3 regions of the Brevibacillus schisleri genome follow, and region 1 is predicted to be linked to each of the others. Evidence: a T-box and tRNA genes for the amino acid it is inferred to sense, from the RefSeq annotation. Region 1 holds a T-box; the other regions hold tRNA genes.
The links. A T-box is a leader RNA that pairs with one kind of tRNA and senses whether it is charged. The one in region 1 lies ahead of leuS (leucine--tRNA ligase), so its partner is inferred to be a tRNA-Leu.
Positions count from the first base shown of each region.

Region 1 (5,501 bases):
TCAAGGAAATTCGCATCATCAATCGTTCCCGGGAAAGAGCCGCGGTATTGGCTGAGCATGTGGGAACGATTGTACCTACGAAAATCGTAGAACAGGGCGAAGGGGAAGCAGCTATCGCGGACTCTTCGCTGTTGATCAATACGACATCAATCGGAATGCTGCCAAACGTGCAGGAGACACCTGTGCCAGCAGAGTGGCTTCATTCCGGTTTAACCGTTAGCGATCTGATTTATAACCCGCTCGAAACACGTCTGCTCAAAGAAGCGCGTGCCATCGGAGCCGCTGTTCATTCCGGAATCGGCATGTTCGTGAATCAAGGTGCACTGGCATTCGAGCTGTGGACGGGCGAACGTGCACCAACTGGGGTTATGCGTGAGGTCGTCTTGCAACAATTAAAGAAAACAACCTGATTGGCAGGATATAAAAGGAGGCATTGCCGATGTTGACCGGCAAGCAAAAGCGCTTTTTGCGCGCAGAAGCACATCATCTCACCCCTATTTTCCAAGTTGGAAAAGGCGGCGTAAACGAAAACATGATCACGCAGATCAAAGAAGCGTTGGAAGTACGTGAATTGATCAAGGTAGCGATTTTGCAAAACAATAATGACGATAAACATCAAGTGGCTGAAGATCTCGCTGCAGGTGCTGGAGCAGAGCTTGTGCAGTTGATTGGCCATACAGTTGTCTTGTACAAAGAGTCTCGGGAGAACAAGACGATCAAGCTTCCATAAGTGACCTGCATGCAATGAGACAGCCAATCAAGCAAGTAGGGATCATGGGAGGAACGTTTGACCCGATTCATTGTGGGCACTTGCTGGCGGCCGAACAAGCCAGAGAGCAAGCGGGTCTGGATGAAATCTGGTTTATGCCTACACACGTTCCACCACACAAAGAAAGAGAGAGTCTGACGCTGGCGCATCACCGCTTGCAAATGGTTCAGCTGGCCGTGTCTGATCACGAGGTGTTTCGTGTTACAGATGTAGAGTTCGAAAGAAAAGGGCCATCGTACACCTATGATACGATGACTCAGCTCATTAGGCAGTTCCCGGATTGCCGGTTTTCCTTTATCATGGGGGGAGATATGGTAAAAATCTTGCCCAAATGGTACCAGTACCAAGAGCTGATTCATATGGTACGCTTTATAGGTCTAGCGAGACCAGGAACCGAACTGGACCTAAAATCGAGCGAGGACGTCACATTTGTGGAGATGCCTGTTTGGGACATTTCCTCCACGATGATTCGCGAGAAGGCAGCTGCCAGGAAAAGCATCCGTTATCTTGTGCCTGATGCCGTGGAGCGCTATATAAAGGAGAACCGAATCTATGAGAATTTTGGATAATCGGGAAGAGCTTCTCGTTCGCGTACGGCAACAAATGCATGAAAAACGCTACAATCACACGCTAGGGGTAGCTGCGTCGGCTCGCGAGCTGGCAGAGAGATTCGGGGCTGATCCTGACAAAGCCGAGCTTGCTGGTCTGTTGCACGATTACTGTAAGTGCTGGGCTGTGGAAAAAATGTTTGAGATTCTCGTTCGCCACGATATGCCTACAGAGCTTTTGGAAGGGGAAAAAGAGCTGTGGCACGCCTTTGCAGCAGCGATTGTGATCCAGACTGACCTGGGTGTAACGGATGCAGATATTTTACAAGCTGTTCGCTACCATACGACGGGGCGGGCTGGCATGTCCCTGTTAGAAAAAGTCGTCTGTGTGGCAGACTATATAGAACCAAACCGGGTTTACCCCGGTGTCGATTTTATTCGCGCCAAAGCCATGCATGATTTGGATGCCGCCCTGGCACTTGCCTTGGGAGGGACCATTCAATTTTTGATAGAGAAGCAAAAGACAGTTTTCCCGTTGACATTGACGGCCTATAACGATTTGGTTTCCCGCAAAGGGAGAGAAGGAGGGTTTTGATGGTTAAAACAGTAGAAGATTTGGCCCAGTTGGTTGTGAAGGCAGCAGAGGACAAAAAAGCAGAGAACTTGAAGGTGCTCGATATTAAAAAGCTGTCTGTGATCGCAGACTATTTCATGATTTGCCACGGAAACAACGAGCGTCAAGTACAGGCAATTGTTCGCGAAATCCGTGACCAAGCCCACAAAAACGGCTTTGACGTCCGCGGTATCGAGGGAGCGGATGAAGGGCGCTGGGTACTGGTTGATCTGGGAGATATCGTCATTCACGTTTTCCATCGCGAAGATCGCGAGTTTTACAACCTGGAGCGCCTGTGGAAGGACGCAGAGGAAGTTTCCTTCAGCGCGCAAGGGTAAGGACAGATGGCATACGCACATATGGCCGCTGTATATGACAGGCTGATGGCGGATACTCCTTATGACCAGTGGCTCGATTGGGTCGAGCGTCATTGGAAAAAGGGAGAGAAGCCTGTGCGAGTCATTGATCTTGGCTGTGGGACTGGCACGATTGCGATCCCACTCGCCAAGCGGGGATACCGTGTTACGGGAGTGGATCTCTCAACAGAAATGCTTGCAATCGCCTATGACAAAATGAGGCAGGAGCAAGTAGAAGTAGCGTGGGTGCAGCAGGATATGCGGGAGCTGTCCTTGCCGGAAGCGGATGCGGTCATCTCCTTGTGTGATTCATTGAGCTATCTTACAGAGGAAGCGGATGTGCAGGAAACGTTCAAGCGCGTTTTCGCCCATCTCGCGCCTGGTGGGAGCTTTCTGTTTGATGTGCACAGTCCGTACAAGATGCTGCACATTTTCGGAGATGAGACGTTCACACATGTAGAAGATGAAGTTTCGTACATTTGGCAATGTTTTTGCGACCCACTGCGACTAGAGGTAGAGCATCAGTTAACGTTTTTCATTCGTCAGCCAAACGGATTGTACGAGCGGATGGAAGAGGAGCATTGGCAAAGGGCTTACCAGCCTGTCCAACTGATGCGCTGGCTGACAGATGCTGGCTTCACAGATATCATCATCACCGCTGATTACTCGGATTTGCCGCCACAAGAAGCGAGTGAACGCCTATTTTTCTCAGCCCGCAAGCCGAAAAGTTTGACATGATTGGTTCGGATTGACTATAATGGCGTTATAACTACAGATTTCGACGCGTTTAAGAGGAATAGTAGGAATCGGATTCGAGCATTCACAGAGAGTTGACGGATGGTGCAAGTCAACCCGGATCTATCTGAACTCACCTCCCAGCACTTGCCCCCAAGGTCATCCAAGTCATGACTGCGTAAGGGTGAGCGGCTTATCCCCGATACGGATGAAACAAGTGGGTGAATGCTTGGCATTTGCCAATCTGGGTGGTACCGCGGGAATGTAAACAACCTCTCGTCCCTTTCGCAAGAGCGATCTGGGATGTGAGGTTTTCTTTAATTTTTACCTATTTTAAGATGGGAGTGCTTTACCATGGTATTCAGTCATCGCAATGTCGAAAAGAAGTGGCAGCAATATTGGGAGCAGAACAAGACCTTCAAAACCTCCGAGGATGAAGGCAAGAAAAAGTTTTACGCACTAGACATGTTCCCGTATCCATCTGGAGCTGGTTTGCACGTAGGACATCCGGAAGGCTATACGGCTACTGATATTTTGTCCCGCATGAAGCGGATGCAAGGATATAATGTTCTCCATCCAATGGGCTGGGATGCGTTTGGCTTGCCAGCGGAGCAATACGCGCTCGATACAGGAAACGATCCGGCGGAATTCACCGAGCACAATATCAACACCTTCCGCCGCCAAATTAAGTCGCTCGGATTTTCCTACGACTGGGATCGTGAAATTAACACAACTGATCCGCAATACTACAAGTGGACACAATGGATTTTTACGAAGCTGTATGAGCACGGTTTGGCTTATATTGACGAGGTAGCTGTAAACTGGTGCCCTGCTTTGGGAACGGTTTTGGCGAACGAAGAAGTGATTGATGGAAAAAGTGAGCGTGGCGGACACCCAGTAGAACGCCGCCCAATGAAGCAATGGGTCTTGAAAATTACTGCGTATGCGGAAAGACTGCTCGCTGACCTGGATGAACTGGATTGGCCAGAGAGCATCAAGGAAATGCAACGCAACTGGATCGGCCGTTCTGAAGGGGCAGAAGTAACCTTTGGTATCGAAGGTCATGATGAATCCTTTACCGTCTTTACGACTCGTCCAGACACTCTTTACGGAGCGACGTATGCGGTATTGGCTCCTGAGCACAAGCTGGTTGAACAAATTACCGTACCAGCTCAAAAAGAAGCAGTAGAAGCGTACCTGGATCAAGCGAAGCGCAAGAGCGATCTGGAGCGTACTGATCTGGCAAAAGAAAAGACGGGAGTATTTACCGGAGCGTATGCGATCAATCCGGTTAACGGCGAGCGTCTGCCAATCTGGATTGCAGATTACGTGCTGATCAGCTACGGAACGGGCTCCATCATGGCGGTTCCAGCGCACGATGAACGTGACTATGAGTTCGCGAAAACATTCGATCTGCCAATCAAACAAGTCATCGCTGGTGGAGATATCTCCAAAGAAGCGTATGCAGGCGACGGAGAGCACATTAACTCCGGCATGCTCGATGGTTTGAACAAAGAACAGGCGATCAGCAAAATGATTGAGTGGCTGGAAGCAGAAGGAAAAGGAAATCGCAAAGTAACGTACCGTCTGCGCGACTGGCTGTTCAGCCGTCAACGCTACTGGGGTGAACCAATTCCGATTCTCCACCTGGAAGATGGCACGATGAAAATCGTTCCAGAATCCGAACTGCCAATCATGTTGCCAAAAACAAAAGAAATCAAACCATCCGGTACAGGTGAATCGCCATTGGCAAACATCGCGGAGTGGGTCAACACTGTCGATCCGGAAACAGGCATGAAAGCACGCCGTGAGACAAACACGATGCCGCAATGGGCCGGTAGCTGCTGGTACTTCCTGCGCTTCATCGATCCGCACAATGACAAGGCATTGGCTGATCCAGACAAACTGAAAGAATGGCTGCCAATCGACATTTACATTGGTGGTGCAGAGCATGCGGTACTGCACTTGCTCTACTCTCGTTTCTGGCACAAGTTCCTGTACGATATCGGTGTCGTACCAACCAAGGAACCATTCCAAAAGCTGTTTAACCAAGGGATGATCCTGGGTGAAAACAACGAGAAAATGAGTAAGTCCAAAGGCAACGTCGTAAACCCAGACGATATCATCGACAGCCATGGTGCCGATACACTGCGACTGTACGAAATGTTCATGGGGCCACTGGATGCATCGATCGCTTGGTCGACAAAAGGCTTGGATGGCGCACGCCGCTTCCTGGATCGCGTATATCGCCTGTTTGTGGGTGACAACGGTGAGCTGAACGAAAAAATCGTGGAAACCTCCAACGTAGCTGGCATGGAGCGCGTGTACCACCAAACTGTGAAAAAAGTAACAGAAGACTACGAGGGCCTGCGTTTCAATACAGGTATCTCTCAGTTGATGGTATTCGTAAACGAAGCGTACAAAGCAGAAGTTTTGCCGAAGAAATTCATGGAGGACTTTGTAAAAATGCTGTCTCCAAT
Region 1 is NZ_JBVNDM010000001.1:2,206,119-2,211,619, forward strand. It holds gene ACUUHJ_RS10970 (shikimate dehydrogenase) at 1-410, shown strand, start outside; gene yhbY (ribosome assembly RNA-binding protein YhbY) at 440-730, shown strand; gene ACUUHJ_RS10980 (nicotinate-nucleotide adenylyltransferase) at 745-1,338, shown strand; gene yqeK (bis(5'-nucleosyl)-tetraphosphatase (symmetrical) YqeK) at 1,322-1,912, shown strand; gene rsfS (ribosome silencing factor) at 1,912-2,268, shown strand; gene ACUUHJ_RS10995 (class I SAM-dependent DNA methyltransferase) at 2,275-3,024, shown strand; T-box leader at 3,064-3,308, shown strand; gene leuS (leucine--tRNA ligase) at 3,376-5,501, shown strand, end outside.

Region 2 (5,501 bases), 2.5 Mb from region 1:
CGACATCCGGCTTCTCTTCTAGCAACAGTTGATTGGTTAATCTAGCGGATAGCCACCATCCCAATGCTTTGGTCAATGCACTACCCAGCATTTCTTCCTGTTCATAGATGCGCTGCCACACAGGTTGACCGTAGCGCAACATACTGCGATAAAAAAAATGAGAGAGCACACGTAAGCCTGGACTGGCGGTTTTCAGTCCTCCCACCACTCGCGCTGATCGTGCCCCCTCCTTTTCCAGTAAAACTTCTTGCAGAGCCTCGGCAGCCATCCGGTGACCACTCCCTGCCCATTCCTCTGTCACTAACAGAAACCGCTTTGCCATTAGTAGGACTCTCCTAGAGGCTGCTTGCTGTCAGCATATCGATTGAGTAAAAATTCCTTGGACATATAAACACGCTTTAGGGGCATTTCATAATTCCATGATTGCAATCGCCGCTTTCCATTGGGATGCACGATTCTGAGCATGAGACGCAAGTACCATCGCTTGTATCGAAAAAACCAGGTCATAGGCACATCAGAAATCGAGAAGCCCAAAGGTGTTATCCCTTTATGTAGCATGGTCGTTCCCACTATCCCTTTTATTTGATCTTTATTTTCCATCGAATCCAGGAATGTGGCTAGCTTCGGCAATGATTGGAGGATATGTCTTCGCAAAAGAAGAGCCACGCGCAGCTCATCCTTCACTCCTTTGCACAGGGTAGCAAAGTAATAATTGTGTATATGTAGCTTTAAGATCAAATCCCCGTCATGAATGATGCAATTATCGGTAGTAACGAGTGGCTCTCCCCGATAGCGTAAAACAACAACCCGAAATATATTGTTCCCTTTCTCAATATAGGTAAGTCGGGTACAGCGCTGATAGATTTCATCCCAGTATCCCCATAGCATCAAGAGGCTTGTATTCATTTCGAAAAAGTTCCTTTCCCGCTATGTTTTCATTCAGCTGGATGTGACCACTTACATTCCGCAAAACGGTCATGACCTTTGTTGTAGTATGCCCAAGAATGCACTATCCTTTTCACCTTTTACGTCCTTTTCATCCGCCCCCAAAACATGACCACTACGGCAGCAAATACGGGCAACCACATATGGTTGAGAAGCAAAGGATTCACCCACTTCCAGACATACGGATCCTCAAGACACATCTCCACTGCTGTAAAGGTAAGAATTCCGCCGCCAATGATGACCATACTGGGAAAACGATTCATCATGCGAGCGATCCACACACTTCCCCACATTAATAACGGAATACTCATCGCTAACCCCAGCAAAACTAACCATAAATCGCCATGCGCTGCTCCACCAACTGCCAAAACATTGTCCAAACTCATGACAAAATCTGCTACTATGATGGTCCTGACTGCCTGACCAATTGTCTGATTATGCGATACGTCTGTGAGCTCTTCATTCTCACCCAGCATCAGCTTACACGCGATCCACAGCAATAAGATTCCCCCGATTGCCTTCACGAGAGGAATATCCAGCATCCAGGTAGTCATTCCCGTTAAAACAATTCGCAGGAGGATTGCACCCAATGTTCCATATAAAATGGCCCTTCGTCTCTCCTGTTGAGGGAGTCCGCGGCAGGCCATACCTATGACCACAGCATTGTCACTGCTTAATACCAGATCGATCATGAAGATGTGTACAAGACCCAGCCAAAAATACTCGCCCATCCCTGCCTCCCTGGTCCAATAAAGTTCGTCCATTCTACTTTATGCGACTGGAATCGGACTCATGATTGAATATTTTTCCGAAAAAAGGCGGTTTTCAGCGGATTTTGTAGATAAAAACTTCCGAAAAAAATACATTTTATTGCGAAATCAGGCTAATTATACCTTGTCTAAATTAGGCATTTTCCCTTACGATTTTAGTGGGGTGGATAAGAGATGGTGGAGACCGTGACGCTAAACCTTTATGATGTTTCAAGGAAGATTTTAGACTTAACACCAAGCATCACCACAATATGGCTGCAAGAAATTGTTCGCAGCATGGAAATTCCCGTGACCATTCCTCGCGATTTTGCAGAAAAACGAACAATGCTCTTGGCTCGCTATTTGGTTGAGGATGTAGATCATGACATGCAGACTTGGGCATTAGATATGGGAGAATGGCTTCGTTCTCAGGAATTCCCCTTCTCCTCCATTTTGCGCACATATCAATTGTACCGGAATGTATTCTGGCGGGTTCTCCAACCGGAATTACAGAGATGGTCCCTCTCCTCACAAGAAATGCACTATTTGGAAAGCCAACTGGGCAAGGCCATGGATGAAAGTGTATTCTGGGCTGTTTATCACTTTGAACAAATGATAAATAAAGAGCTAGTCCAGAAGGAAGAAACGATCTCCTATTTGCATAACGACAAACTGACCATGCTCGGAAAAATTGCCGCTAATATGGCTCATGAGCTGCGCAATCCGTTGTGCGCCATTGAAGGGTTCTTGAAGCTGATCGGCGAGTCTACACAGGAACAGGCCCAGCTTCAGACGTATATCCAAGTCGTCATGCATGAGTTTGAGAATTTACATCGGCAACTGACCGGATTCCTCAGCTTTTCCAAAAAACCAATTCTCGATGAAATTTTTAAAACCGTTCAAGTAGTAGAACTGCTTGAAGAAGTAGAGATGCTAATTACCCCTCGCCTCGTGGGAGAAAACATACGTTTTGAAAAACAAATCCACCCCTGCTTACTCGCATGTTATGAAGAAGGCTTGAAGCAAGTTGTCGTCAATCTCTTAAACAATGCCATTGACGCCGTGCAAAATCGTACAGACAAGTATATTCATGTCATCTCCACTTCTTCAGATGGTTGGCTCTATTTGAGTGTGGAAAACAACGGCGAAAGGATTTCACCCGAGATCGTGGAAAATCTCTTCCAACCATTCTTTACGACTAAACAAAATGGGACGGGTATTGGCTTGTCCATCTGTAAAAATATTATTGAAAAGCATCAAGGCACGATCCATTGTGATTCCAATGAAAAACGCACACGCTTTATCGTTTCTCTGCCGATTGCAAATGCCCAGGAAGTTGGCCCGCGAATGGAACCTCGCTAGTTCGCCCTCTTTTGTATCACGCAAAAAAGCCCCCTGACAACGCAGGAGGCAAGGCAAGAGATCCGTTACCAATTATTTCATCGGTAAGCGACCTTAGTTTTACTGTACACGAAAACATATGTTGCTACCATAGAAAACGTCAGACAGCTTTCGACAAACATTTATACCTGTATTGAACAAAGGCTTATCTATTCAGCTATTGGATAAGCCTTCATACTTTTGTCTCAAGTAAAAATAGTTCTGCTTTCCTAAAAGCAAAAAAACAGAGAACCTATTGGCTCTCTGCTTTCTGTATGGAGCGGGTGATGGGAATCGAACCCACGCGACCAGCTTGGAAGGCTGGAGTTCTACCATTGAACTACACCCGCATCAAAATAAATGCTGGTGCCGAGGACCGGACTTGAACCGGTACGGGAGAAACTCCCGACAGATTTTAAGTCTGTTGCGTCTGCCCATTCCGCCACCCCGGCAAACCTGTAAAACGTGGGCAAATCATGGTCGGGAAGACAGGATTCGAACCTGCGACCCCTTGGTCCCAAGCCAAGTACTCTACCAAGCTGAGCTACTTCCCGACAAATTATTATCTTCACTTTTGTAGTAAAGAAGCGTGCCCTGAGAGATTCGAACTCCCGACCTTTTGATTCGTAGTCAAACGCTCTATCCAGCTGAGCTAAGGGCACATGTTATGGAGCGGACGAAGGGTCTCGAACCCTCGACCTTCGCCTTGGCAAGGCGACGCTCTACCAATTGAGCTACGTCCGCACTGTAAGAAGAAATTGATTGGTGCGGTCGAGAGGACTTGAACCTCCACGGTGTTGCCACCACTAGAACCTGAATCTAGCGCGTCTGCCAATTCCGCCACGACCGCATTTTCCCATCCAAGTAGCCATAGCTGTTAACAAGCTGACTTTCACTTTTCGGGTTTGTAAAAACTGGTGAGCCATGAAGGACTCGAACCTTCGACCCTCTGATTAAAAGTCAGATGCTCTACCAACTGAGCTAATGGCTCATGAAAATGGTGGGGAGAGACGGATTCGAACCGCCGAACCCGGAGGGAGCAGATTTACAGTCTGCCGTGTTTAGCCACTTCACTATCTCCCCAGTTTCATGGTGCCGGCAATAGGACTTGAACCCACAACCCCCTGATTACAAGTCAGGTGCTCTACCAATTGAGCTATACCGGCATATCTTTAATTATGGCATATCTTTCATGAAAAATCAACGTTTTTTTATTCCGTTAAACCTTTTTCATGTTCATGAACTATGCCATCTCGTGAAGAAAGATGGCGGAGCTGACGGGACTCGAACCCGCGACCTCCGGTGTGACAGACCGGCGTGAACTCCAACTTCACCACAGCTCCATGTTTGTTTGTAGCTATTGGGTACTACGATCCTACTTGATCAAGAAGATGATTCGACGTAGAGCAAGTAGAAAATTTGGTTGCGGGAGCAGGATTTGAACCTGCGACCTTCGGGTTATGAGCCCGACGAGCTACCGAGCTGCTCCATCCCGCGATAGTCAGGACGACTGAGTGTCAGTGTTGCCACAGGATATGGCGCTTAGCTGACCTTCCTTGCCCTTTGATATAAGTGGTGGAGGCTGACGGGATCGAACCGCCGACCCTCTGCTTGTAAGGCAGATGCTCTCCCAGCTGAGCTAAGCCTCCAAATCACCTACAAGATGTAGGGATTTTTCTAAGTGACCCGTAGGGGATTCGAACCCCTGTATGACAGCGTGAAAGGCTGCTGTGTTAAACCGCTTCACCAACGGGCCAAGATCATAAGATTACATCTGGTGCTCCCGACAGGAATCGAACCTGCGACCTCTTCCTTACCATGGAAACGCTCTACCGACTGAGCTACAGGAGCATATATGGCTCCTCGGGACGGACTCGAACCGCCGACCGATCGGTTAACAGCCGATTGCTCTACCAACTGAGCTACCGAGGAACGTTGAAGGTTTATTCCTTCAAAACTGAATACGCATGATTGCTAAGAGTGTGTGGATAAGTCCTCGACCGATTAGTATTCGTCAGCTCCACGCGTTACCGCGCTTCCACACCGAACCTATCAACCTCATCGTCTATGAGGGGTCTTACCAGCTTGCGCTGTGGGAAGTCTCATCTTGGAGGGGGCTTCACGCTTAGATGCTTTCAGCGCTTATCCCGTCCGCACATAGCTACCCAGCTGTGCCACTGGCGTGACAACTGGTGCACCAGCGGTGCGTCCATCCCGGTCCTCTCGTACTAAGGACAGCTCTCCTCAAACTTCCTACGCCCGCGACAGATAGGGACCGAACTGTCTCACGACGTTCTGAACCCAGCTCGCGTACCGCTTTAATGGGCGAACAGCCCAACCCTTGGGACCTACTTCAGCCCCAGGATGCGATGAGCCGACATCGAGGTGCCAAACCTCCCCGTCGATGTGGACTCTTGGGGGAGATAA
Region 2 is NZ_JBVNDM010000001.1:4,673,813-4,679,313, forward strand. It holds gene ACUUHJ_RS22200 (MGDG synthase family glycosyltransferase) at 1-322, opposite strand, end outside; gene ACUUHJ_RS22205 (YkoP family protein) at 322-906, opposite strand; gene ACUUHJ_RS22210 (TerC family protein) at 1,026-1,676, opposite strand; gene ACUUHJ_RS22215 (sensor histidine kinase) at 1,890-3,056, shown strand; tRNA gene ACUUHJ_RS22220 (tRNA-Gly) at 3,351-3,424, opposite strand; tRNA gene ACUUHJ_RS22225 (tRNA-Leu) at 3,439-3,526, opposite strand; tRNA gene ACUUHJ_RS22230 (tRNA-Pro) at 3,552-3,628, opposite strand; tRNA gene ACUUHJ_RS22235 (tRNA-Arg) at 3,663-3,736, opposite strand; tRNA gene ACUUHJ_RS22240 (tRNA-Gly) at 3,743-3,818, opposite strand; tRNA gene ACUUHJ_RS22245 (tRNA-Leu) at 3,838-3,924, opposite strand; tRNA gene ACUUHJ_RS22250 (tRNA-Lys) at 3,990-4,065, opposite strand; tRNA gene ACUUHJ_RS22255 (tRNA-Tyr) at 4,073-4,157, opposite strand; tRNA gene ACUUHJ_RS22260 (tRNA-Thr) at 4,165-4,240, opposite strand; tRNA gene ACUUHJ_RS22265 (tRNA-Asp) at 4,341-4,417, opposite strand; tRNA gene ACUUHJ_RS22270 (tRNA-Met) at 4,495-4,571, opposite strand; tRNA gene ACUUHJ_RS22275 (tRNA-Val) at 4,648-4,723, opposite strand; tRNA gene ACUUHJ_RS22280 (tRNA-Glu) at 4,757-4,830, opposite strand; tRNA gene ACUUHJ_RS22285 (tRNA-Thr) at 4,850-4,925, opposite strand; tRNA gene ACUUHJ_RS22290 (tRNA-Asn) at 4,931-5,006, opposite strand; rRNA gene ACUUHJ_RS22295 (23S ribosomal RNA) at 5,059-5,501, opposite strand, start outside.
Region 2: it has a tRNA-Leu gene. The T-box ahead of leuS (leucine--tRNA ligase) is inferred to sense a tRNA for this amino acid. The anticodon was not compared.

Region 3 (5,501 bases), 1.6 Mb from region 1:
ACAAACCATAAGCCTTGCCGTTGTTCCAGCACGAGGTACGTTAACATCGTCGCTAACAGCACCAGGACGAGATCAAACATTGTATTCCGCGACAAGACCGACATGCTGGCCCAGTCCTGTTGAAACGCTAACGGAAGATCGTGAATCATCTGCCCGTACAATTGACCAATCCATTGCGAGTCAAAAAACGGTTTGTCAAATAAAGTAACATGCAAAAGCACCATTAACCCCAGTGCCTTGATCGGCAGGGTTAACCACCGATAAGGAATCAACAGGTCAATGATAATGACTCCACCCACAATTGCATAAAACGGCCACAGAATGCCAGTATCGGTTAATGTCTGTAGAGGAATCAGCCACTCTCGTAACATCAGGAACAGAAAAAGGGCCAAGACCCATTCCCAAATCGTTGGACGCCTCCAAACGCTCATGAGTCTATGCACCTCCAATCCGTTTCCACTCTTGATCATCCATGTGAATAGACGTACATGTTACTTTGTTTGCGCCAAGCAGCTGCAACACTTGTTTTTGTTCATGCGAAATGGTTGACTCGTTCTGCATGAGAAACAACTGCACCCGTCTGCCTTTTTGGGCGAGTGTGACCAAACGACTGATCAACGTTTTTTCTACATGCGGTGTAATAATAATCAAAGTGACACCTTGAGGTTGCTCCAATGCTTCTCTTCCCACAATTCTTGCAAATAACTCTTGTCCTTCTGGCGCGACACGAGCTAATTGATCAAAAACTCTGAGGAAATGGGCATGGGATAGACCTGGTGGTATCGATATGCGATCTGTTTGTTTGTACACGAGTCCATAATGGTATTGATTCCGATTGGCATAAGCGATCAGACTGGCGGCCAGCTTCACCGCTGTTTCGAACAAGTGCACAGGCTTCCCATGGTAGCTCGCCTTCTCCACATCAAGGAAAAAGACAGCTTGATTCATTGCCTGATGCTCAAATTCCTTCGTCTTCAGACCCGTCCCCCGTGCAGAAGCTCGCCAATGAATTTGGCTCAACCGATCGCCCCGATGATAGTCTCTTACGCCCCGTACTGCTGCAACGTCATCAGAGCGCCGATGGGAAACATGCACCGTCCCACTGAAGCTCCCATCACCCAGGGCCCAATGGGTCAATTCTTTGTATTTTGGATAAACGAGAAACTCCTGAGAAATCGAATAAACTTTGCGGCGCTCAAAAAAACCAAAGAAATCCCCGCCGCTCACTACACATTCATCGAGACGATAATATCCCCTCGGTACATTAGGTATGACATAACGAAACTCGACTTCCCTTTTGAACCACGGGAATATCAGTTGTCGATGCGGCTCATACACGCCAGCCAGCCTCGCCGGCAAAGGCTCCATAATCATATTCCAGCCCAGCGGAAACCAAATCCTCCGGCGCAAACGAATCGTTACAATGACATCTTCCCCATCCTGCAGACGATTGCGATCTAGTTCACGCTCGACTTCTAGCTTCGTGAACATGAGTACATAAGCGACAATTTCATACAGGAGAAACACCAAACTACTATAGAAAAGAAACCAGCTTGAGAAGCCACCTTGAAATTTTGCGAATACATAAGTGACCAGAACTAATGCAATCGCCTTGAGCTTACCCCACCTTTGCTGTCTCATCTGCAATCACCGCCTTAGCTTACCGGGACACGGGTCTCAGACAAGATCATAGCCAACACCCGATCTACGGTTGCTCCTTCCAGTCTTGCTTCTGGTTTCACAATCATACGGTGTGCAAACACTACTGGAACGAGTTCCTTCACGTCATCTGGAATGACATAATCACGTCCACGGACGAATGCCAATGCCTGAACAGCCCGGAAAAGAGCAAGAGAACCGCGCGGGCTCACGCCTAGATAAATATGATGATGCTCACGCGTACGATGACATAGACGCACGATGTATTCTTTTATTCCTTCCGATACCTTGATCGCTGATACCTGGCGTTGAAGTTCCGCAAGCTCGGCGGTGGTCATAACCGGCTGAAGCTCTTCCAATGGATTCGCTGCCGAGAATCTAGACAGCATCCGCATTTCTTCCTCTACCGTTGGATATCCCAAGCTTACTTGCATAATAAATCGGTCCAATTGAGCTTCAGGTAATGGGAAGGTCCCTTCATACTCTAATGGGTTTTGCGTAGCCATCACAAAAAACGGCTCTGCCAATCGATACGTAGCACCATCAATTGTTACCGAGCGCTCTTCCATGGCTTCTAAGAGTGCGGATTGTGTTTTCGGCGAAGTCCGATTAATTTCGTCTGCAAGAATGACATTTGCAAAAATCGGCCCTTGACGGAACTCAAACTCCAAACTTTTTTGGTTAAAGATAGCAACCCCTGTCACATCCGTTGGCAACAAATCAGGGGTAAATTGAATACGTTTAAACTCACCGCTGATTGATTTGGACAATGCCCGTACCATCATGGTCTTCCCAACGCCTGGTACATCTTCGAGCAAAACGTGACCATTCGCTAGAACAGCCGCTACCACCAGCTCAATCGCAGAGCGTTTACCAATCAGTACTTTTTCTATATTATCGATTAAACTAGCTATTGCAGGATTTACTTGTTCCAATTTGATAGGGTTCATCTTGATACAACTCCTGTTCCATGATATTCTGCCGCAGGTTTGTAACAGCTGTTCCTCCATGCTTTCAGTGTAATTCTAAAGTAATGGATGCAAATAGGAGATACAAGGAAAAAATGCTTAAAATTTGAAAAAATACACAAGTTATTACAAAAAAAAGAGTAGGATCTATTCCTACTCTTCGGTTTCATATGAAATATGGCGTGCCCTGAGAGATTCGAACTCCCGACCTTTTGATTCGTAGTCAAACGCTCTATCCAGCTGAGCTAAGGGCACAAATAAATGGAGCGGACGAAGGGTCTCGAACCCTCGACCTTCGCCTTGGCAAGGCGACGCTCTACCAATTGAGCTACGTCCGCATGTTACATCTTATGAGGTTTGTACTAAGAGCAAAGCTTTCTGTCATAGTATGGTGCGGGTGAAGGGACTTGAACCCCCACGGTTGCCCGCCAGAACCTAAATCTGGTGCGTCTGCCATTCCGCCACACCCGCATTTTACTTAGAACAGAAAAGGCATTGCTATTACTATCACACAGCTTTGCTTGTTCAGCTAAAAAAACTGGTGAGCCATGAAGGACTCGAACCTTCGACCCTCTGATTAAAAGTCAGATGCTCTACCAACTGAGCTAATGGCTCGAAAATGGCTGGGGTACTAGGATTTGAACCTAGGAATGACGGAGTCAAAGTCCGTTGCCTTACCGCTTGGCTATACCCCAAAGGTGGTGCCGGCAATAGGACTTGAACCCACAACCCCCTGATTACAAGTCAGGTGCTCTACCAATTGAGCTATACCGGCGCTGTTAAATTTAACTAGTGGTGGCTCGGGACGGAATCGAACCGCCGACACGAGGATTTTCAGTCCTCTGCTCTACCGACTGAGCTACCGAGCCATTTATGATTGATCTTCGCCATTCTTTAAGAAAAATGGCGGAGCTGACGGGACTCGAACCCGCGACCTCCGGTGTGACAGACCGGCGTGAACTCCAACTTCACCACAGCTCCATATTTGGTTGCGGGAGCAGGATTTGAACCTGCGACCTTCGGGTTATGAGCCCGACGAGCTACCGAGCTGCTCCATCCCGCGATAGTCAGGACGACTGAGTGTCAGTGTTGCCACAGGACGTGGCGCTTTTAGCTGACCTTCCTTGTCCTTTGATATAAGTGGTGGAGGCTGACGGGATCGAACCGCCGACCCTCTGCTTGTAAGGCAGATGCTCTCCCAGCTGAGCTAAGCCTCCAAATCACCTACAAGATGTAGGGATTTTTCTAAGTGACCCGTAGGGGATTCGAACCCCTGTATGACAGCGTGAAAGGCTGCTGTGTTAAACCGCTTCACCAACGGGCCAAGATTATGAAGTATGGTGCGGTCGGCGAGACTCGAACTCGCACGGGTCGCCCCGCCACCCCCTCAAGATGGTGTGTCTGCCAATTCCACCACGACCGCAGCTAATATGGTAGCGGCGGAGGGAATCGAACCCCCGACCTTTCGGGTATGAACCGAACGCTCTAACCAGCTGAGCTACACCGCCATAAAGCTATGAGATTAAAACATATGGCGGAGAGTGAGGGATTCGAACCCTCGCTACGCTTGCGCATACTAACGGTTTAGCAAACCGTCCCCTTCGGCCTCTTGGGTAACTCTCCGTATATATGGCTCCTCGGGACGGACTCGAACCGCCGACCGATCGGTTAACAGCCGATTGCTCTACCAACTGAGCTACCGAGGAACGTTGAAGGATTTATTCCTTCAAAACTGAATACGCATGATTGCTAAGAGTGTGTGGATAAGTCCTCGACCGATTAGTATTCGTCAGCTCCACGCGTTACCGCGCTTCCACACCGAACCTATCAACCTCATCGTCTATGAGGGGTCTTACCAGCTTGCGCTGTGGGAAGTCTCATCTTGGAGGGGGCTTCACGCTTAGATGCTTTCAGCGCTTATCCCGTCCGCACATAGCTACCCAGCTGTGCCACTGGCGTGACAACTGGTGCACCAGCGGTGCGTCCATCCCGGTCCTCTCGTACTAAGGACAGCTCTCCTCAAACTTCCTACGCCCGCGACAGATAGGGACCGAACTGTCTCACGACGTTCTGAACCCAGCTCGCGTACCGCTTTAATGGGCGAACAGCCCAACCCTTGGGACCTACTTCAGCCCCAGGATGCGATGAGCCGACATCGAGGTGCCAAACCTCCCCGTCGATGTGGACTCTTGGGGGAGATAAGCCTGTTATCCCCAGGGTAGCTTTTATCCGTTGAGCGATGGCCCTTCCATGCGGAACCACCGGATCACTAAGCCCGACTTTCGTCCCTGCTCGACTTGTAGGTCTCGCAGTCAAGCTCCCTTCTGCCTTTACACTCTACGAATGATTTCCGACCATTCTGAGGGAACCTTTGGGCGCCTCCGTTACCTTTTAGGAGGCGACCGCCCCAGTCAAACTGCCCACCTGGCATGGTCCTCTCGCCCGATAAGGGCGACGAGTTAGAAACTCCGTACATCAAGGGTGGTATCCCACCGACAGCTCCACAGAGGCTGGCGCCCCTGCTTCTCAGCTTCCCACCTATCCTGTACATGATGCACAAAGTTCCAATACCAGGCTACAGTAAAGCTCCATGGGGTCTTTCCGTCTTGTCGCGGGTAACCTGCATCTTCACAGGTATTATGATTTCACCGGGTCTCTTGCCGAGACAGCGCCCAAGTCGTTACGCCTTTCGTGCGGGTCGGAACTTACCCGACAAGGAATTTCGCTACCTTAGGACCGTTATAGTTACGGCCGCCGTTTACTGGGGCTTCGGTTCAAAGCTTCGCTTGCGCTAACTCATCCCCTTAACCTTCCAGCACCGGGCAGGCGTCAGCCCCTATACTTCGCCTTGCGGCTTCGCAGAGACCTGTGTTT
Region 3 is NZ_JBVNDM010000001.1:620,920-626,420, reverse strand. It holds gene ACUUHJ_RS03335 (transglutaminase TgpA family protein) at 1-431, opposite strand, end outside; gene ACUUHJ_RS03330 (DUF58 domain-containing protein) at 436-1,641, opposite strand; gene ACUUHJ_RS03325 (AAA family ATPase) at 1,656-2,609, opposite strand; tRNA gene ACUUHJ_RS03320 (tRNA-Arg) at 2,806-2,882, opposite strand; tRNA gene ACUUHJ_RS03315 (tRNA-Gly) at 2,890-2,965, opposite strand; tRNA gene ACUUHJ_RS03310 (tRNA-Leu) at 3,017-3,098, opposite strand; tRNA gene ACUUHJ_RS03305 (tRNA-Lys) at 3,167-3,242, opposite strand; tRNA gene ACUUHJ_RS03300 (tRNA-Gln) at 3,248-3,322, opposite strand; tRNA gene ACUUHJ_RS03295 (tRNA-Thr) at 3,327-3,402, opposite strand; tRNA gene ACUUHJ_RS03290 (tRNA-Phe) at 3,421-3,496, opposite strand; tRNA gene ACUUHJ_RS03285 (tRNA-Asp) at 3,532-3,608, opposite strand; tRNA gene ACUUHJ_RS03280 (tRNA-Met) at 3,614-3,690, opposite strand; tRNA gene ACUUHJ_RS03275 (tRNA-Val) at 3,769-3,844, opposite strand; tRNA gene ACUUHJ_RS03270 (tRNA-Glu) at 3,878-3,951, opposite strand; tRNA gene ACUUHJ_RS03265 (tRNA-Leu) at 3,966-4,050, opposite strand; tRNA gene ACUUHJ_RS03260 (tRNA-Met) at 4,059-4,135, opposite strand; tRNA gene ACUUHJ_RS03255 (tRNA-Ser) at 4,160-4,250, opposite strand; tRNA gene ACUUHJ_RS03250 (tRNA-Asn) at 4,258-4,333, opposite strand; rRNA gene ACUUHJ_RS03245 (23S ribosomal RNA) at 4,387-5,501, opposite strand, start outside.
Region 3: it has a tRNA-Leu gene. The T-box ahead of leuS (leucine--tRNA ligase) is inferred to sense a tRNA for this amino acid. The anticodon was not compared.